DNA from 4 places in the Burkholderia sp. YIM B11467 genome. Region 1 is predicted to be linked to each of the others. Evidence: riboswitches for the same ligand, from Rfam matches in the RefSeq annotation. Region 1 holds a riboswitch; each other region holds the start of a gene.
The links. Region 1 has a riboswitch for cobalamin ahead of ACTRWB_RS19270 (HoxN/HupN/NixA family nickel/cobalt transporter). Riboswitches for the same ligand answer to the same signal wherever they lie in the genome.
Positions count from the first base shown of each region.

Region 1 (5,098 bases):
GCCGACGGCCGATGCGGCTCCGTTTCCGAACCCGAGTGCGCCAACACCGGCGCCAAACAGGCCGCCTATTGCAAGCCCGCAACCGGCAGTACCGCCCGCTGCGGTAGCGCCCCCCATTCCATTTAGCGCACCGCTGGCCGCTCCCGAAATCGCTCCGGCGAACCCACCGGCCATGATGCTGCCTCGATTGGCCTGTGCGCCAATGCGCACGGCGTGGACGGCTCCGTCTCCGCCACTTACCCGATTCATTTCACTCGCAGTGAGTTTTCGCATGTTGAATCTCCTTGGATTGACGATTGTCGATACCGATGGCGAAACAGGTGCGATATACGCGATCGGCTTTTTGTCGCAGCGGGCTACTTCACAAGCACCGCTTCGATTCCCGCAGCGTTTGCAGAATGCAGTACGACCACATCAGTACTTTCGCGACCGTTGCAAGGGGGGAATCCATCCCCTTCAGGGCAAACGGAAACAAGAGCGCCATCGACAGCCATACGACGATGGCCACATACAATCGGGCAATATTCATGGTCTGAACGAATGTGTCGCAGTGGTTTATCTCGATCATCGAAAACTGTCTGGATCGGACAATCGAATATCGGCTGCGCAACGTCAATCATCCGAATCTCCAAAGAGAATGAACGTTTCTGCGCGCAACCCCACGCTGTACCTGCCGCGGCGCCGGCCTTGCTATCGCGGACAACGTGATCAACCGTCAATTCTGAAAAACCGCTTCGGATGGCGAGCCGTACTACTGCGCGTTCGATCCCGCACGGGTTGCTGGGCGCGTCAGACAGTCGAACGATTTCCCCGGCATACCCGCGCCTGATCCCTGCCCGCCGGTTCATCCGGCCGACCTGGCCACTCGTCGCCTTGACGCTCCCGCCCCCGGCGCCTACACTCGCACGCGTTTTGGTGCTCGCGCGCGCCGCTCCGGCGCACGCAGTTAAACGGGAAACAGGGAGCCTGCCTGCGTCGCAGTCGAGCCAACCTGTGCTGCCCCCGCAACGGTAAGCGAACGCATCGTGCCCGCCACGATGCAACGCCGCTTCGCCGCATGCCGCACGCATGCGGACGACCGCCACTGGATGCCCCGCGCATCCGGGAAGGCGAAGCGGCGTGTTCGTCAGCCCGGATACCGGCCTAAACGTTGGGGTTCAGCGCCGCGGGGAGGCGGCGCATCGTCCACGGCCGCAGCGTGCCCGACACCCGAGCGTTTCCCGATTCCCGTCGTCCGACCGCCCGCGCAAGCGCGCATGATCCGGCCCGATGGAGGGCGAGACCGCACGGGGCCGCGCAGCGACGGCCGTGTTGGCATGCTTCATGTCGACCGTTCGCAAAGGAGCGTCATGCTCGATTCGCTGTTTCGCCTGTTCAACGACAGTTCATCCGGGCTGCGCGGCAAGATCGTCGCGATCTATGCGTTGCTGATCGCCTTCAACGTCGGCGCGTGGGTCTGGGCGTTCGCCGCCTTCCACGGCCAGCCCGTGCTGCTCGGCACCGCGCTGCTCGCGTATGTGTTCGGGCTGCGCCACGCGGTCGACGCCGACCACATCGCGGCCATCGACAACGTCACGCGCAAGCTGATGCAGGAGGGCCGCAGCCCGCTCGGCGCGGGACTGTTCTTCTCGCTCGGCCACTCGACGGTCGTGATCGTGATGTCGGCCGTGGTCGCGGCAACCGCCGCGTCGCTGTCGCGCTTCGACGGCATGCGCGAGCTGGGCGGCACGATCGGCACCTGCGTATCCGCGTTCTTCCTGCTGCTGCTCGCGGCCGCGAACCTGATGATCCTGGTGTCCGTGTACCGGACGTTTCGCGCGGTGAAGCGCGGCGAGCCGCTCGTCGAGGCAGATCTCGACCTGCTGATGAACCAGCGCGGCGTGCTCGCGCGCATCTTCCGCCCGCTGTTCCGGATCGTGTCGCGCAGCTGGCACCTGTATCCGATCGGCTTCCTGTTCGGCATCGGCTTCGACACCGCGACCGAGATCGCGCTGTTCGGCATCTCGGCTACGCAGGTGCAGGGCGGCCTGTCGTTCTGGTCGGTGATGGTGCTGCCCGCGCTGTTTACGGCCGGCATGACGCTCGTCGACACGACCGACGGCATCCTGATGATGGGGGCGTATCGCTGGGCGTACGTGCGGCCGATCCGCAAGATCTACTACAACATGACGATCACGTTCGTATCGGTGCTGGTCGCGGCGCTGATCGGCGGCATCGAGGTGCTGGCGCTGCTCGCCGACAAGCTGTCGCTGCAGGGCACCGTGTGGGACTTCGCGACGACGGCGGCCGCGCATTTCGGGATGCTCGGCTACGTCGTGATCGGGCTGTTCCTCGCGAGCTGGCTCGTATCCGCCGCGATCTATCGCATCAAACGCTACGACGAGATCGAAGTGACGATCTCGGCCTGAACCCACATTCGACACAGGACCCACCATGACCCTACGCAAGCTTCCCGTCACGATCGTCACGGGCTTTCTCGGCAGCGGCAAGACGACGCTGATGCGCCACATCCTGCAGCACGCCGAAGGCCGCCGCATCGCGGTGATCGTCAACGAATTCGGCGAACTCGGCATCGACGGCGAAATCCTCAAGGGTTGCGGCATCGGCTGCGACGACACACAGGGCGAAGCGTCCGGTCAGCTTTACGAGCTCGCGAACGGCTGCCTGTGCTGCACCGTGCAGGAAGAGTTCTATCCGGTGATGGAAGCGCTCGTCGAGCGGCGCGCGGACATCGACCACGTGCTGATCGAGACGTCGGGCCTCGCGCTGCCGAAGCCGCTCGTGCAGGCGTTCAACTGGCCGACGATCCGCAACAGCTTCACGGTCGACGCGGTCGTGACCGTCGTCGACGGGCCGGCCGCCGCGAGCGGCCAGTTCGCGGAAAACCCGCAGGCCGTCGACGCGCAACGCCGCGCCGATCCGAACCTCGACCACGAATCGCCGCTGCACGAGCTGTTCGCCGATCAGCTGTCGTCCGCCGATCTCGTGATCGTGAACAAGGCCGATCTCGTCGGCGACACGCAGTTCGCGCAGATCGAAACCGCGATCCGCGACGAGATCCCGCCGCAGGTGAAGATCGTGCGCGCGACGCGCGGCGAGCTCGACCTCGCGATGCTGCTGGGGCTCGAATCGGCGTCGGAAGACACGATCCACCTGCGTCACGACCATCACGGCTCGGCCGACGACGGTGATCACGATCACCACCACGACGATTTCGACTCGGTCGTCGTATCGGGCGACGCGGGCACGCGCGAAGCGACGATCGCCGCGCTGCAGCGCGTCGTCGAGACGCACACGATCTATCGCGCGAAGGGCTTCGCCGCGCTGCCCGGCGCGCCGATGCGGCTCGTGATCCAGGGCGTCGGGCGCCGCTTCGACAGCTATTTCGACCGTCGCTGGCAGGACGGCGAAACGCGCGCGAGCCGCTTCGTGCTGATCGGCGAGGATCTCGACGCGGCCGCACTGCAGCGCGCGTTCGACGCCGCGTGCGCGGCCGAACCGCAACAGGCGTAACGCGCGATGCATCTGCTGCGCACCACGCCGGGCGGCTTCGTCGACGATACGCAGGGCGTCGTCCGGATCGACCAGCAACCGGCCGACATCGTGATCCTGAGCTCGGCCGACACGACGCTGTCGCTGCTCGCGAGCGTCGTGCCGCAGCTGCCGGCCGGCTTTCCGAGCGTGCGGCTCGCGAACGTCACGTTCCTGCGGCAGCCGGCGTCCGTCGATTTCTATGTCGACGACGTGCTGCGCCACGCGAAGACGGTCGTGATCGATCATCTCGGCGGCGAAGCGTACTGGCCGTACGGAATCGAGCAGGCCGTGTCGCTCGCGTCGAAGCGCGGGCAGCAGCTCGCGATGTTCTCGGGCGACCTGCAGGAAGACCCGAACCTCGTCGCGAAGAGCACGGTCGCGCCCGACCTGTGCCGGTTGTGGTGGCGCTACCTGCGCGAAGGCGGCGTGCACAACGCCGAGGCGCTGCTGCGCAGCATCGCGTTCCACACGCTCGGCTTCGGCGACGAACCCGAGCTGCCGCGCCCGCTGCCGGCCGCCGCGCTGTATCACCCGGCGCGCGACCGCGCGAGCGTCGACGACTGGCGGCCGCGCTGGACGCCCGGCGCGCCGGTCGTCGCGATCCTGTTCTATCGCGCGCACTGGCAGGCCGCGAACACGGCCGTGTTCGACGCGCTGGCCGACGCGCTCGTGCGGGAAGGGCTGAATCCGCTGCCGATCGCGGTGACGTCGCTGAAGGACGCGGTGAGCCGCGAGGTCATCACGCAGCTGTGCGACACGCACGGCGTCGCGCTCGTGCTGAATACGACCGCGTTCGCGGCCGGCGCGATCGACGCCGCCGAGCCGGAGGTGCTCGCCGGCGACGCGCCGGTGCTGCAGGTGATCCTGTCCGGTGGCAATCGCGAAGCATGGGTGGCCGACAACCAGGGCCTGCACGCGCGCGACATCGCGATGCACATCGCGCTGCCCGAGGTCGACGGGCGCATCGTCACGCGCGCGGTGAGCTTCAAGGGGCTCGCGTATCGCTGCCCGCACACCGAGGTCGACGTCGTGCGCTACCAGCCGGACGCCGAACGGATCGCGTTCGTCGCGGCGCTGGCGCGCGGCTGGTGCCGGCTGCGCACGCTCGACAACGCGAGCAAGCGCGTCGCGCTGATTCTCGCGAACTATCCGCAAAGCGAAGGACGGATCGGCAACGGTGTCGGGCTCGACACGCCGGCGTCCGCGCTGCGCGTGCTCGCGGCGCTGCGCGACGCGGGCTACGCGGTGGCCGACCTGCCGCCCGACGGCGACGCGCTGATCGCGCGGCTCACCGAAGGCGTGACCAACGACGCGGCCGTGCATGCATTGCGCCCGGCGTTCCAGAGTTTTGCGCTGGCCGATTACGTCGCGCATTTCGCGCGGCTGCCGGCTTCCGTACGCGACGCGCTGAACGCGCGCTGGGGGCCGCCCGAAGCCGACCCGACGCTGCGACAAGGGCGTTTCACGATCGCCGGCTGGCGTGCGGGCAACGTGTTCGTCGGCATCCAGCCGTCGCGCTCGCGCGGCGAGAACGACTACGCGAGCTACCACGACGCGGATCTGG
Region 1 is NZ_JBQVSQ010000005.1:226,419-231,516, reverse strand. Features, by position in the region: cobalamin riboswitch at 897-1,161, shown strand; gene ACTRWB_RS19270 (HoxN/HupN/NixA family nickel/cobalt transporter) at 1,350-2,408, shown strand; gene cobW (cobalamin biosynthesis protein CobW) at 2,434-3,513, shown strand; gene cobN (cobaltochelatase subunit CobN) at 3,520-5,098, shown strand, end outside.

Region 2 (5,098 bases), on a different contig from region 1:
CGTCGAAACTCGGGATATGCGAGTACAGGCTGGCCAGCTTGACGTCGAAGTGCCGCGCGAGCGCCGCGCCGGTGAGCTGCTCGAAGCCGGTTTCATCGGCGAGCTGCGCACCGGCTTCGACGAGCCTGTCTACGGTAATGCCGGCACGCGCCATGACGGATGCTATGCGGGTTAGTCAAAAAACTAATTCTATTAGTTTTTGCGGCGATGTCAATTTCCCGCGCGCGCCGGTTGCGCCGATACGCATCGGCGCCCGCGACGCAGGCGCCGATGCACGGGGCGGTCAGAACGTGTAGCTGACCTTGCCGAACGCGGTGCGTCCGAGCGTGTTGTAGCCGTACGCGGTCATGTACTGCCGGTCGAACAGGTTCGACAGCGATGCCGACACCGTCAGGTGCGAATTGATCCGGTACGACGCGCGCAGGCTCACCGTCAGGTACGACGGCAGATACTGCGTGTTGGCCGGGTCGTCGAACGTCGAACCGCCGTAGAGCAGCGACGCGCCGGTGCTCAGCGCATGCAGGTGCAGTTCGTCCCACGTGTGGTCGACGTTGAGGCTGACCGTCTGGCGCGGCCGGCGGTTGAGCCAGGTCTGGTTGGTCTCGTCCTGCGGATTCAGGATGCCGACCGCGACGCTCACCGGCGTCGAGCGGCCGATCGTCCCCTTGTACGACAGGTCGATGCCGCGAATATGCGAGCGGCCGATGTTGATCGGCGAGAACGTCGCCGGGTTGTAGGCGACCAGGTTGTTGACCCGCGTGTCGTAGATCGCGGCGGTGAACGTGCCGTACGACGTGTTCGCGTCGATCGCGGCCTCGACCGACGTGCTGCGTTCCGGGCTGAGGTTCGGATTGCCGTAGCCGGGGTAGTACAGGTCGTTGAAGCTCGGCAGGCGGTACGCATTGCCGTACGACACGCGCGCCGTATAGACCGGCGTGATCGCCCACGACAACGCGGCGTTGCCCGTGTTCACGGATTGCCCGGCGATGATTTCGTGGCGACCCGCGAGGAACATCGTCACGCTGCCGAGCGTGGCCGACTGATGCAGCGAGAACGCGGAGTCGTTGCGCGTCGGCACGCCGCCGGGAATGTCGATCGGCAGGAACGCCTGTTCGCGCGTGAAGTCGTAGGCCAGCTTCGATTCGCCCGACAGCGGCAGGCCGAACAGGCGGAACCCGTGCTCCTGATGCGTCAGCGACGTCGAGATGCTGAAGCGTTGCGAATTGATCTGGTCGGTCGCGAGGGCCGGGTTGTCCGCGTAGATGAACTGGCGATCGTTCGCATAACCAAAGGACTGGTCGAACTGCGTGTCGGGCGTGATGTCGAGATGGAACGCGACACCGGTCGTCAGCTGGTGATCGAGCTCGCGGTTCGCATAACCGAGGTTGTCGAAGGACAGATCGGAGCGGTGATACAGCGCGAACGTCGAGATCGACCAGTTGTCGCGCGCGTAACCGAGGCGCGCATCGAGATCCTGCGCGTGATACGGATTGCGGCCGGCCTCGTGACCGGAGAAGAAGGGCCGCGTCGCATCGATGCCGGCCGTGTTGTAGTCGTGCAGCCCGAGCGAATAGGTAAGACCGCCGAGCGCGGCAAGCGGCCCCGTCGACGGCACGGTGCCCGACGTGCGGAACTGCGTGTCGAACGTCTTGTTCGAGCCGCCGCCGAACGAGACGGTGGTCTGGTTCGGCTGGTTGGACGCACGGCGCGTGAAGAGCTGTACGACGCCGCCCATCGCATTGGCGCCGAACGACGCGGCGGCCGGGCCCGAAATCACTTCGACGCGTTCGAACGCTTCGGTCGGCAGGTCGGCCCACGGTGCGATGCCGGTAGTCGGCGAGCCGATCCGGATGCCGTCGATGAACACGGCGACCTGGCTGGCCGACGAGCCGCGAATGCTGACCGACGAGGATGAGCCGGGGCCGCCGCTCTGCGAAACGGTGACGCCCGGCAGCGTCGCGAGTGCCTGCGTGATGCTCGGGTCGCTCGGCGACAGCCGGTCGAGATCCTCGCGCGTGAGCACCTGCGTCGACGCATAACGCCGGTCGAACGATTCGGGCAGGTACCGCGTGTCGGTCACGCTGATCGTCGGCAGGTCGGCGCCTTCCGCGGGCTGGGACGGCTGCGGGAGCGCTGCGTCGCCGGCGGCATGGGCGATCGGGGAGAGCAGCGCGGTGGCGGCGGACGTGGCAAGGAGGTAACGAATGTTCATGAGGCAGCGAGAGTGAGCGTGTTGCGCGTACGGCGATCGTGTGCGGGGGGCGGGCAGGGCCGGCCGGTTTGTTCCTGGGTCATGGCGTGGCCGGGCCGCGCGGCGGGCCGTCGCGGGTGCAGGCGCGGCACATGCCGGACGACGCGATCGATGGCGCAAGCCGTATGCGCGCGGGCAGGCCGCGCCTGCCGGCGGCGTGCCGGTGCGACGCTTCCGGCGGGGAAGCGGATTCGGGAACGAAGGACATCTGAAGGATCCTGAGGTCGGGCCGTCCATGCAACGGGCGACCGCCAATGGCGGTGCTTGGCGCTCCGGGACACCCCGCCCGGTGCGGCTGCTTGGACCTCGGGTCGATGGCAGGTCTCCTGGCTCGCGGGTCGTCATCCGTGCCGGCCTTCCCGGTTTCCCAGTGGCACGCAGTGGCACGAATTCGCCGCTCACAGTTGCGGGGGCAGCCGCAGATTCGAGGCGCCGCCTCTCCTGCGTTCCCTTTTGATCCCGTCTCCGGGAACCATCAGCGCGCAAGCGTAATGGCGCGCACTCCGGCGCGTCAATTCTTCGGTCGCGCGAGGATGCGAAAAAACGTCATTGCCCGGTAAAAACTTTCGAAATCCTTTCTTTTATGCGCCGACGCCGCGTTTCATGTCTGACGAAACGGGTGGGCTCGAGGTTGCATGCTCGCGCCTGAACCGGCTCGGCGCGACGCCGGTCCAGCGCACGAACGCGCGCCTGAACGCCTCTTCGCCGCCGAAGCCGAGAAACGCGGCCACGCGGGTCACCGGCCAGTCGGTCTCGTGCAGGCATCGCCGTGCAGCGTCGGCCAGGCATTGCTCGCGCAGCACGTGATATCCGCTGCCTTCGGTTGCGAGCCGGCGCCGCAGTGTCGCCTCGCTGACGCCGAGCCACGCGGCCAGTTCCGCGAGCGCCGGCAGCGCCTGTTCGCGCGCGAGCGCCGCATCGAGAAAGCCGCGCACCTGCTGCGCCCAGGACACGACGGCCGGTGCCGCATCGATCAGACGAAACGGGAAATCGACGAGAAACGCGTCGAGCTCGCCCGGCTGCCGGATCACGCGGTGATCGAGCCGCGCCGCATCGAACGAGAAGCCGTAGGTTTTCCGGCCGACGTCGACCGGCGCGTTGAACAAGCCGAGCAGCGGCATCGCGTCGTCGCGGCGCGGATGGCCGAGCCAGACTTCGTCCGGCCGCAGCGGCTGCCCGATCAGCCAGCCGAACAGCTGCAGATAGCAGAACAGCCCCGTCAGGTCGACGAGGCATGCGGCCGGGCTGCGCGTGCGGCGCAGCGAGTCCATCCGGAACGTCGCGCGAGCGTCGCGTACCGAGAGCGACAGCGTACCGGCGCGCGGCGTCAGCATCTCGCAGAAGTCGCGCGCGCAGCGGATCGCGTCGGCGAGCGTCGCGCAGCTCAGCAGGCAGCGGCACATCAGGTCGACTTCCTGCTTGCGCATCGGCGGATGGCCGTTGCCGCGCGCGACCTGTGCCTCGAGCCGCTCGATCGCGTCGCGGTAGAGCGCGACGAAGCCGCGCGTCGCCGTCGCATCTTGCCGCGGCTGCGCATCGCGGTCGGCCGGCGGCGCGCCGCTGCGCGTGAGTTCGCTCAGCAGGCGCGCGTCGAGGCCCGGCAGGACCCGGCCGCTGGCCGGCATGGCGCGCTGTTTCATGTGTCTCCCGTTCTGATCGTTGCGACAGGGGCCGGTGAGCGGGCCGGTAGGGGTCCGTGAACCGTCGCCACGCAAGAATACTAGTCACGCCGGCCGCCTTCGGCCTCGCCGGAACGGCGTAGGCCGGCCACGCATCCCGCCATGAACGACCACGGACGACACGCGAATGATCCAGATCGTAGATGAAATCACGCTCGCGCCCGAGCGCATTCCCGACGTGCTTGCACTGCTGCGCGACCGCTACCTGCCGGGCCACGCGGCGCGCGGGCTGACGGCGGCCGGCCGCTGGGTGTCGCCGCCCGTCGCGGTGCCGGGTCAGGCGAGCACGCTGTGGCTGACGTGGCAGGTCGACGATGCGCCGGCCTATTACCGGATACGCGCGCTGACCGATGGCGACGTGGTTGCGTTCTGGGTGGCGGTCGACGGGTTGTGCGACGCACGCCGCCGCCACGTGATGACGGACGCCGATGCGCCGCTGCCCGCGCTGACGGAGGTCGACCATGCGGCATGACACGGCACAGGTGTTCGTTTCGGCGGATCGCGACGCCGGCGCAATCGAGCATGCATTGCACGAGGCCGCGCAGGCGTTGCCCGGCGCAACCCGCGTGGCGCTCGCACGCAATCTGGAAGGCAGCTGGGGCGCGGGCGACTACACGCTCGACGTGCTGCGCGACGAACGAACGGCCGATTCCGCGGCGGATTTCGCCGCGCTGGCTCGACTGCCGGGCATCGCGCGCATCGACGGCGCGGCCTGCCGTGCGATCGGCGGCGGCCTGCGCGAACCGGCGTTGCGCGATGGCATCTGGCGCACGCTGATGCTGCGCGTGCGGCCGCAGGTGAGCGAAGCGCAGGTCGCGTCGCTGGAGCACGAATTGCTGCAGATGCCCGCGTTCATGCGCGGCATCCGCAACTGGCGCCTGAGCCGGATCGTGACGCCGGGCGCATGGACGCACGTATGGCAACAGGAATTCGCGCAGGTCGGCGATCTGCTCGGCGAATACCTGATGCATCCGTATCACTGGGGCTGGGTCGACCGCCGGTTCGACGCCGAAAGCCCCGACTGGACGGTCGACGCGATCTCGCATGCGTTCTGTCCGCTCGCGTCGAGCCTGCTGCTCGACACGGCGGTGTAACGCGCGGCGCACTGCGCAACGAGCCAAACCAAAATCCTGGAGACACGAAAATGCGAGCCCTTCTGATCGACCAA
Region 2 is NZ_JBQVSQ010000002.1:394,735-399,832, forward strand. Features, by position in the region: gene ACTRWB_RS08985 (TetR/AcrR family transcriptional regulator) at 1-154, opposite strand, end outside; gene ACTRWB_RS08990 (TonB-dependent receptor domain-containing protein) at 284-2,212, opposite strand; cobalamin riboswitch at 2,551-2,743, opposite strand; gene ACTRWB_RS08995 (AraC family transcriptional regulator ligand-binding domain-containing protein) at 2,833-3,891, opposite strand; gene ACTRWB_RS09000 (hypothetical protein) at 4,058-4,402, shown strand; gene ACTRWB_RS09005 (Dabb family protein) at 4,392-5,024, shown strand; gene ACTRWB_RS09010 (NADP-dependent oxidoreductase) at 5,075-5,098, shown strand, end outside.
Region 2: it holds a riboswitch for cobalamin, as region 1 does, so the genes downstream of both, ACTRWB_RS08990 (TonB-dependent receptor domain-containing protein) here and ACTRWB_RS19270 (HoxN/HupN/NixA family nickel/cobalt transporter) in region 1, are expected to answer to the same signal.

Region 3 (5,098 bases), on a different contig from region 1:
GCCGTGGAAGCCCTGCACGCGCTTCGGCAGGTTGCCGAGCGTGAAGCTCATGTCGAGCACCTGGTCGTAGAACGCGAAGTCGCCGAGCGGCGCCAGATCCAGATCGCGCTGGTCGTTCCAGTGGCGCTGGCGCAGCTGCGCGCCGAGCGCCTTCAGCTCGTCGCGCGACGATTCGCCTTTCCAGTAGCGTTCGAGACCGAACTTGAGTTCGCGCTTCGCGCCGATTCGCGGGAAACCAAGGTTGTGTGTGGTGACCATGACGCTGCCGTCCAGATGTAGTGAATGTCCGGCAGCCATGATAGGGATTTCAATACATGAAATAAAATGGCATTATTTCATTCATCCATTAAAATTGTTCATGTATCTGTTGGGTGAGCGATAACCATGCTGGAACGATTCCATCTCGTCGTCATTCGTGAAGTCGAGCGCCAGGGCTCGCTGACCGCGGCCGCCAACGCGCTGCATCTCACGCAATCGGCGCTCAGCCATACCGTCCGGAAAATCGAGCAGCAGCTCGGCACGCCGATCTGGGATCGGGAAGGCCGCGGCCTGCGGCTCACGCAGGGCGGGCAATATCTGCTGAAGCTGGCGAACCGGCTGCTGCCGCAGTTCGAGCTCGCCGAAGAGCGGATGAAGCAGTACGCGAAGGGCGAGCGCGGCACGCTGCGCATCGGGATGGAATGCCACCCGTGTTACCAGTGGCTGCTGAAGGTCGTGTCACCGTATCTGTCGCGCTGGCCCGACGTCGACGTGGACGTGAAGCAGCGCTTCCAGTTCGGCGGCATCGGCGCGCTGTTCGGTTACGACATCGACGTGCTCGTCACGCCCGATCCGCTGAACAAGCCGGGTCTGCACTTCGTTCCGGTATTCGATTACGAGCAGGTGCTGGTGGTCGCTGACTCACACCGGTTCGCGAACGCCGACTACGTGACGCCCGAGCAACTGACCGACGAGATCCTGATCACCTACCCGGTCGAAACCGACCGGCTCGACATCTACAACCAGTTCCTGACGCCGGCCGGCATCGTGCCGAGGCGGCACAAGTCGATCGAAACGACCGACATCATGCTGCAGATGGTGGCGAGCGGGCGCGGCGTGGCCGCGCTGCCGAGATGGCTCGCGGACGAATACGCGGACCGGATGCCGGTCGTGCCGGTCAAGCTCGGCAAGAAGGGCATCGCGAAGCAGATCTTTCTCGGCATCCGCGAGGCGGACGCGGCGATCGACTATCTGGCCGCGTTCGTCGCGCTCGCGCGCGAATCGACGTGGAGCGCGCCGCGCATGCTGCGCTAGGCGCGCCCGGTTGCAGGACGCGTCAGGCGGCGCGCATGCCGATGCGTTCGCCGCGCTCGACCCACGCGCCGAATAGCAGGCCGATCGTCGTCCACATGATCACCTGCATGCCGATCGCCGCGACGCGGAACTTCCACAGCACGGCGGCCGGGAAAGCGGCCGGCACCTCGTTGATCGACGGCAGCCCGAACTGCACCGCCGCGATGATCGCGACGAACACGAGCCCGGCGACGATCGACGCGTTCCATTGGCCGAGCTTCGCCAGCAGATGGCGGCGCACGCTGACCGAGAACACCATCGTCGCGATCGAGATCGCGATCATCAGGAAGAACAGGCCCGTGCGATAGCCGATCGTGTCGGGATCGCCGACCGACGGCGGATTGGCCGGGTACTTGAGGTTCGGCACGATCACGAGCGCGATGAACGCCGCCAGTGCGAGCCACGCGGCCAGCGGCCGTGCCGGGAGGCGGCCGCCGCGCCCGTACGCGAACGCAAAGACCAGCGAGAACAGCCCGCCGAATGCCGCGCCATAGGTCACGACACCGGTCAGCAAGCCAAGGCCGGCCTGCGTGTGACGACTGACCAGCTCGGGCTCCGGCGCGTCGCCTTTGGCGGCGTCGAGTTTTTCTTCAAAGGAAATCGCCTGATCGACTTGCGGTTCGCCGACGATTTTCGCGAAACCGAACGTGAGGAGGCCCGCGGCGATGCCTGCGAGCATCCCGCGCATGAGCAGCTTTCCGACCATCGTGTTCTCCGCGTCAGTGGCAGGGAAAGCCGAGCAGATGGCGGCCGTCGTGGACGAATTCGTGCACATACATGCCCGGCACGAGCGACGTCGCGCCTTGTTCCGCGCCGACGAAATACAGTGCGAGCAGCAGGATCAGGCCGACGAACACGGCCCACGGCAACAGTTCACGGACGGGGATGGGTGCCGGCACGACGACCGGCTTCAGCACTGCTTCGCTCATGGATGCACCTCAGGGGAATCGCGCCCCGACAAATGTTGGATGGGTACGAAGGCAGGTCTGGCTTCCGGGATCGAGATTCCCCGGTTACAGTGGCGCGACCGCGCCGGAATTGCACCGGCTTCCGCGTTTCGTATCGGGCGGATTGTACGCGCGAAAGTCCGCGTGTTGAAGTAACGGCGTGCGAGCGACCGCACGTTCCGCCCGGCCCCTCCGACAACCGACATGACCCTGCATGCCTCGCTGCGCCTGATCGCACACGCATCGACCCGTGCGATGCGCACCGGCACGTTTCCCGACGACGATCCGCTCGACGCGCGCGGGCTCGCCGACGCCGCCGCGCTGCGCGACCGGTGGGCGGGCCTCGCCGGCGCGATCGTGCTGTGCAGCCCCGCCCGCTGCGCGCGACAGACTGCCGATGCGCTCGGGCTACGTGCCGACATCGATCACGCGCTGCGCGACATCGACTACGGCAACTGGCGCGGCCAGCGGCTGCACGATCTCGGCCGCGACTGTCCTGACGAATTGGGTGCATGGATCGGCGATCCGTCCGCATCGCCACACGGCGGCGAATCGTTCGACGCAGCGATGCGGCGTGTCGGCACATGGTTGAACGCGCTGCAGCACGAGCGCGACATCGTCGCGATCACGCATGCGGCGATCATTCGCGCGGCCGTCGCGCAGGCTCTGCGGATGGATTCCAAGGCCGCGACTCGCGTCGACGTCGCGCCGCTGTCATGCACGACATTCGCCGCATCGCCGCATGGATGGATGTTGATCGCGGATGTCGATCGGCGCGACACTGATGCGTAAGCCCATGTCGTGCCGAGTTGCGTGCGCCATGTGGCCGAAGATGCGTGCCGGCGCTCTGCTTACATCGCTGTAAGACATACCGTTCGCCATCCCGACTGTCATCAAACTGACTGCTGGCCGAAGCTAGGATCAGACGCGATTCCCCTACGAGATGCCGTCATGAATCAACCTGCTTCGTCCGCCTCGAACAATTCGGGCTCCGTCGAACGCACCCGGCAAGTCGGTTATGCCGTCTTCCTGCTGGTGCTCGCGATCGGCGCCGTCTATATCGCCATGCACCTGATCGACGATCTGTCGTCGGTCCGCGAAGCATCGCTGTTTCCGTACCTGATGCTCGGCGCCGCGCTGCTGATCGCGCTCGGCTTCGAATTCGTCAACGGTTTCCACGACACCGCGAACGCGGTCGCCACCGTGATCTACACGCACTCGCTGACGCCGAACGTCGCGGTGATCTGGTCCGGCATGTGGAACTTCCTCGGCGTGATGGTCTCGAGCGGCGCGGTCGCGTTCGGCATCCTGCAGTTGCTGCCGGTCGAGCTGATCCTGCAGGTCGGCAGCGGTTCGGGCTTCGCGATGGTGTTCGCGCTGCTGATCGCCGCGATCGTGTGGAACCTCGCGACCTGGTATTTCGGGTTGCCGTCGTCGAGCTCGCATACGCTGATCGGGTCGATCATCGGCGTCGGGCTGATGAACCAGCTGATGCACGGGCCGTCCGGCACGAGCGGCGTCGACTGGGGCCAGGCGCTCGGCGTCGGCAAGTCGCTGCTGTTCTCGCCGATCGTCGGCTTCCTGTGCGCGTCGCTGCTGCTGCTCGTGCTGAAGGCCGTCGTGCGGATTCCGGAGCTGTACAAGGAGCCGCCGAAGGATCAGCCGCCGCCGTTCTGGATTCGCTGCCTGCTGATCCTGACCTGCACGGGCGTGTCGTTCGCACACGGTTCGAACGACGGGCAGAAAGGGATGGGCCTCATCATGCTGATCCTGATCGGCACGGTGCCGACCGCGTATGCGCTGAACAAGGCCGTTACGCCGGCCGAATCGCAGACCTTCGTTGCGGTCGCGAACCAGGCAGCCGCGACGTTCGGGAAATACACGAACGGCGTCGCGCCGTCCGCGAACCCGCGCGCCGACGTCGAACACTACGTGCAGCGCCGTGAACTAACGCCGGCCGTGCTGCCGGCCGTGCAGCAGTTGTCCACGTCGCTCGCGACCGCGGTCGGCGCGTCGGGCTCGATGGCAGCCGTGCCGCAACGCGACGTCGACAACGTGCGAAACACGATGTATCTGGTGTCCGAAGCAATTCGCCTGATCGAGAAATCGGGGCAACCCGCGTTCGCCGCCGACGACAAGCTCGCGATCGACAACTATCGCAAGCAGCTCGACCATGCGACCAAGTTCATCCCGACCTGGGTGAAGGTCGCCGTCGCGATCGCGCTAGGTCTCGGCACGATGGTCGGCTGGAAGCGGATCGTCGTGACCGTCGGCGAGAAAATCGGCAAGCAGCATCTGACGTACGGACAGGGCGCATCGGCCGAAGTCGTCGCGATGCTGACGATCGGCGCCGCCGACATGTACGGGCTGCCGGTGTCGACGACACACGTGCTGTCGTCGGGCGTCGCGGGCACGATGGCGGCGAACGGGTCCGGGTTGCAATGGAGCACGGTGCGCAGCCTCGTGCTCGCATGGGTGCTGACGCTGCCGGCGTCGATCGCGCTCGCGGGCGGGCTCTACTGGCTGTTCCGGTCGGTGGTCTGATCGGGGACGCGGTGGGTGGCCGGTGAGCGCCGGCCGCCTGTAGTGGAAGGTTCGACTCTCGCTTCTCCGCTTCTCCGCTTCTCCGCTTCTCCGCTTCTCCGCTTCTCCGCTTCTCCGCTTCTCCGCTTCTCCGCTTCTCCGCTCCGACACGTCGCCGCATGCGGCGTGTCCGTGCCGCATCGCACGCCGCTCCCCTCTTCCTTTTCCGAATTGAAACGCAAGATCTGGAGCGCGCCGTCTCACGGACGTCGGTAGACTGGGTTCATCAACTTCCA
Region 3 is NZ_JBQVSQ010000017.1:3,166-8,263, reverse strand. Features, by position in the region: gene metE (5-methyltetrahydropteroyltriglutamate--homocysteine S-methyltransferase) at 1-258, opposite strand, end outside; gene ACTRWB_RS35390 (LysR family transcriptional regulator) at 385-1,293, shown strand; gene ACTRWB_RS35385 (CbtA family protein) at 1,316-2,038, opposite strand; gene ACTRWB_RS35380 (CbtB domain-containing protein) at 2,052-2,261, opposite strand; cobalamin riboswitch at 2,295-2,432, opposite strand; gene ACTRWB_RS35375 (histidine phosphatase family protein) at 2,484-3,071, shown strand; gene ACTRWB_RS35370 (inorganic phosphate transporter) at 3,231-4,823, shown strand.
Region 3: it holds a riboswitch for cobalamin, as region 1 does, so the genes downstream of both, ACTRWB_RS35380 (CbtB domain-containing protein) here and ACTRWB_RS19270 (HoxN/HupN/NixA family nickel/cobalt transporter) in region 1, are expected to answer to the same signal.

Region 4 (5,098 bases), on a different contig from region 1:
ATGCGCAGCACGTCGTCGCGCGTGTAACCCCCACCGAACGCATCGCAACTGTCGGCGAGGCCGTCTTCGTGGAAGGCGCCGGTCGCGAGCAGCGTCGCGGCCATCGACAGCCCGACCGCGATCGACGCGGGCAGCACGCGCAGCGCGGCGAGATAAACGAGCGCGCCCCACGCGCCGACGCACGCGCCGACGAGCGGGAAATAGCGTGCGGCCTGGTCGAGATCGCCCGCCGCATAACCAATCGCGCGCGGCACGGGCACACGCGTGAAATAGCCGAGCGCGACCAAGAAGTAGCGCAGTTCGGCACGCACGCCGCGCGCGCGCTCAGGCGTCACGATTGTCGACGCCGGCGGACTCGAAGCTCGCCATTTCACTGAGGAACGCCGCCGCCGCGCGCACGAGCGGCAGCGCGAGCGCCGCACCCGTGCCCTCACCGAGCCGCAGGTCGAGCGCGAGCAGCGGCTTCGCGCCGAAATGCTCGAGCATGCGCCGGTGCCCGGCCTCGTGCGACGTATGCGAGAACACGCAGTAATCGCGCACGCCGGGCACGATACGCTCGGCGACGAGCAGCGCGGCCGTCGCGATGAAGCCATCGACGAGAATCGTCATCCGCTCGCTCGCGGCCGCGAGATACGCGCCCGTCATCATCGCGATCTCGAAGCCGCCGAACGTCGCGAGCACGTCGAGCGGCGCGATCGCGTGCGAGTGCTTGACGAGCGCGCGGCCCAGCACCGCGCGCTTGTGCGCGAGGCCCTGGTCGTCGAGGCCCGTGCCGCGCCCGACGCATGCGTCGATCGGCACGCTGAGCAGGCGGCTCATCAGGCACGCGGCCGACGATGTGTTGGCGATCCCCATCTCGCCGAAGCCGATCACGTTCGTGCCGAGCGATGCATGCAGGCGCACCCGCGCCGCACCGGCCACGAGCGCCGTCATCGCCTCGTCGTGCGTCATCGCCGGCTCCGCCGCGAAGTTGCGCGTGCCGCGCGCGACCGGCAGCGACACCAGCCGGTCGGACAGCGGCAGCGGCGACGCCACGCCCGCATCGACGATCTCGAGCGTGCTCTGCGCGACGCCCGAAAACGCGTTGATCGCCGCACCGCCGGCCAGGAAGTTCGCGACCATCTGCGCGGTCACCGCTTGCGGATAAGGACTGACGCCCTCGGCCGCGATCCCGTGATCGCCGGCGAACACGATCATCACGGGGCGCTGCACGACCGGCCGCTCGGTGCGCTGGATCAGGCCGATCTGCAGCGCGATCGCCTCGAGCTGGCCAAGGCTGCCGGGCGGCTTGGTCTTGTGATCGATCACATGCTGCAGGCGCTTGCGCAGCGTTTCGTCGAGCGGCGCGATCGCGGGCGGGAAGTGGGTCGAATTCGTCATCGAAGAGCCGTGTCGTGGGTGCGGCCTGCGCCGCGCATCGGGAAAGGAAACGTCATTGTCGCTCGGGCCACGCCGGCAGCAGCGCGTCGCGGCCGTTCTCGCGGATCAGCACGAGCGGATAACCGAACGCGTCGCTCGCGCGTTCGGGCGTCAGCACATCGTGCACGGGGCCGGCCCACGCGTGGCCGCGGCCGTCGAGCAGCAGCGCATGCGTCGCGAAACGCCGCGCGAGATTCAGGTCGTGGCACGAGAACAGCACAGTGCGTGGGCCTGCGTCGAGCCATGCGGCCAGCGCGGTCAGGCAATCGATCTGGTGATGCAGGTCGAGATGCGCAAGCGGCTCGTCGAGCAGCATCAGTGGCGCATCCTGGCACAGCGTCGCGGCCAGCGCGACCCGCTGCCGCTCGCCGCCCGACAGCGACAGCACGTCGCGCGACGCAAGCGCGGTCAGGTCGAACGTCGCGAGCGCCTCGCGCGCGGCCGCGCGGTCGCCGTCGCGCTCCCAGCCCCAGCCGCCGAGATACGGAAAGCGGTTGAGCAGCACCGTGTCGAACACGGTCGCGCTGAACGCGTCGTGCAATTGCTGCGACATCAGCGCGCGGCGCTGCGCGAGTTGCGCGGGCGGCCACGCGGCCAGCGGCCGGCCGTCGATCTCGACATGCCCGCCGGCCGGCGGCTGCAGCCCCGCGAGCGTCGCAAGCAGCGTCGTCTTGCCCGCACCGTTCGGCCCCGCGACGCACCAGATCTCGCCGGGGCGGAACGCCTGCGCGAGTCCGTCGAGCAGCGTGCGCGCGCCGGCCTTCAGCGTCAGGTCGACGGTCGCGCAGGTCAGGTCGCCGCCGCCGGCGTGCAATGCGGCATGCGTCATCGCATCGGTCTCCTCAGCAACATCCACAGGAACACCGGCACGCCGATCAACGCGGTCATCACGCCGACCGGCAGTTGCGCGGGCGCGATCGCGGTGCGCGCGAGCAGGTCGGCCGCCATCACGCCGCCGCCGCCCGCGAGCATCGCGGCCGGCAGCAGCATCCGCTGGTCGTTGCCGAACGCGAGCCGCAGCGCGTGCGGCACGACGAGGCCGACGAAGCCGATCGTGCCGGCCGTCGTCACCGCGGCCGCAGCGGCCAGCGACGCGACAAGATAGATCCGCACGCGCAGACGCGCGACGGGCACGCCGAGCGCAAGCGCGGTCGCGTCGCCGCGCAGCAGCACGTTCAGTTGCGGCGCGGCCGGCAGCGCGACGCATGCGCTCAGCAGCAGCGCGCCCCACGCGAACCACGGCGCCGTCACGCCGTTCAGGTCGCCCGTCAGCCAGAAGATGATGCCGCGCAGCCGCGCATCGGGCGCGAGCGACAGCAGCAACGTGACGAGCGCGCCCCACCCCGCCGCGATCACGACGCCCGTGAGCAGCAGCCGCGGCGACGCGTCGCGCGAATCGCCGCGCCACAGTTCGCGGCGCGCGAGACCGAGCACGAGCGCGACCGACACGAGCGAGCCGGCGAACGCCGATGCATCGACGAGCCACCACGCGCCGCCCGCGATCATCGCGACGAGCGCGAAACCGGCCGCGCCGCCGGACACGCCGAGCACGTACGGTTCCGCAAGCGGATTGCGCAGCAGCACCTGCAGCAGCGCACCGGCAAGCGCGAGCAGCGCGCCGCACGCGAAGCCCGCGAGCGCACGCGGCAGGCGCAGCGTGCGGACGATATCGGCGAACAGCGCATCGCCGCCATGCGGCACGAGCGACGCGAGCGCCTGCCATGGCGACATCGGCACGCTGCCGATCGACAGCGACGCGATGAACAGCAACGCGACCACGGCGGCCAGCGTTGCCCAGATCGCGGCAGCGCGTGCGGCGCTCATGCCGCGTAAGGCCGCGCGCATGACACGCGGCGCATCCGCCGGCGGCTGCCGGCCGGGCATGACAGAAGCGTCGCGCAGACGATTGGGGTCAGCATCGAAGAGAATTCCGTGAAGCGTTGCGCACCCCGCTTCCCCGCGGGCCGCGCGTCACGAAGCCCGTGCGGGCTTCCCGTCTCGGCCGGTATCCGGGCTGGCGGCGTACCGGCTCGCCTTCCCGCGCGATGACGCGCAGTGGCCCGCGCCCGTGCGCGAAACCTTCACGCGGAACGCGCCCGAGCCGGCCTGCGTCACCGGACGCGGCCGCTTACCGTTGCGGGGGCAGCGCAGGTTGGCGGCTTCCTGGCGGAGCCCGCGCCCTGCTTCCCGTTTAACCGCGCGTTCACGCGCGAGCACCGAGGCGGCGCCAGTTTAGGAGCGGGTCGCGCGAGCGTCAAGGAAGCGTCCGGGAATGCAAAAAGACGCACCTATTCGCGGCAAGAAGCAGGGGTGTTACGACTGGAAACGTTACAGATGTCGGATTGCGCGTTATTCCGCGCTAAAATGCTGGGTCTTTAGAGGACGCAGCAAATGCTCAACGAACTCGAAACCTTATCTCAAAATATTGGCCGTCTGATCTCGCTGAACAAGCGCTATCACTCGGAACGGCTCGCGCTCGAGGAGCAGGTCGCGCAATTGCGCGCGGAAGCGGACACGGTCCGCGCGGAACTCGCGCAACTGCGCGACGAACGCAATGCGCTCGCAGCCGAGCGCGACACGTTGTCGGCAAAGATCGACGACGCCCAGGTGAAACTGAACGCGATTCTCGAAAAGCTGCCGCGCTCGAAAAACGCGGAGCAAGCCGACAACCAGCTCGACCTGCTGGATGCGCAGGCGCGTACGGAAGGCGATGACGCGGCCAGCCACGGAGAACATGCATGAGCACCAAGCAGATCGAAGTCTCGATTCTCGGTCAGCCCTATCGGCTCGCCTGTTCGGCCGAGACCGAAGCGGCGCTGCTCGAGGCAGTCGCGCGCGTCGACGCCGAAATGTCGAAAATCCGCTCGAACAGCTCGGTGCGCGGCACCGATCGCATCGCCGTCATGGCCGCGCTGTCGCTCGCATCGGAATTGCTGCGGCTGCAAACGAGCGTGCGGCACGGTGAAGCATTTCCGGCGGAGGAAATCCGTCGTACAATGCACCAGATGAACGAACAGCTCGGCGCGGTGCTTGCACAGCACGAGACGCAGTAAGGTTTGATCGATACGTCGATTCCCCTTGATCTCGGCGATCAACGGTGGTCAAATTGGCGCATCGAAATACAGTTCAGTCAGCTTCCCTGCCTGGTTCGCCAAGGTCATATATTCCTTGAACCAATGCCATGTGCACGGTTGCGGAAATTTGTAGCACGGGCGCGCGCGTCACTCTGTCTGATGTACCCGAAGTGCTGCTAACTGCGACCAATTCTGAACCTCAGGTTCAGGATGCCGGCCTAGCGGCCAAGGCGGGGGCCTATCCAACGGCATCGGGCACGTCCCGGTGCCGTTTCCTTTTGTAGCAGCCTTTTTCTGCGTCGATCACGATCCATGCAATACTGGCTGATGAAGTCCGAACCGGACGAAGCAAGCATCGACGATCTCGCTCACGCACCGCAGCGCTCGCTGCCGTGGACTGGCGTGCGCAACTATCAGGCGCGCAATTTCATGCGCGACACGATGAAGATCGGCGATGGTGTGCTGTTCTATCACTCGAGCTGCCCCGAGCCGGGCATCGCGGGCCTCGCCGAAGTATCGTCGACGCCCTACCCCGATCCCACGCAGTTCGATCCGAAAAGCCCCTATTACGACCCGAAGTCGACGCAGGAAGCACCACGCTGGCT
Region 4 is NZ_JBQVSQ010000008.1:39,612-44,709, forward strand. Features, by position in the region: gene ACTRWB_RS25590 (adenosylcobinamide-GDP ribazoletransferase) at 1-335, opposite strand, end outside; gene cobT (nicotinate-nucleotide--dimethylbenzimidazole phosphoribosyltransferase) at 325-1,380, opposite strand; gene ACTRWB_RS25600 (ABC transporter ATP-binding protein) at 1,433-2,248, opposite strand; gene ACTRWB_RS25605 (FecCD family ABC transporter permease) at 2,245-3,243, opposite strand; cobalamin riboswitch at 3,403-3,655, opposite strand; gene ACTRWB_RS25610 (ATPase) at 3,811-4,161, shown strand; gene ACTRWB_RS25615 (cell division protein ZapA) at 4,158-4,472, shown strand; RNA gene ssrS (6S RNA) at 4,553-4,734, shown strand; gene ACTRWB_RS25625 (EVE domain-containing protein) at 4,806-5,098, shown strand, end outside.
Region 4: it holds a riboswitch for cobalamin, as region 1 does, so the genes downstream of both, ACTRWB_RS25605 (FecCD family ABC transporter permease) here and ACTRWB_RS19270 (HoxN/HupN/NixA family nickel/cobalt transporter) in region 1, are expected to answer to the same signal.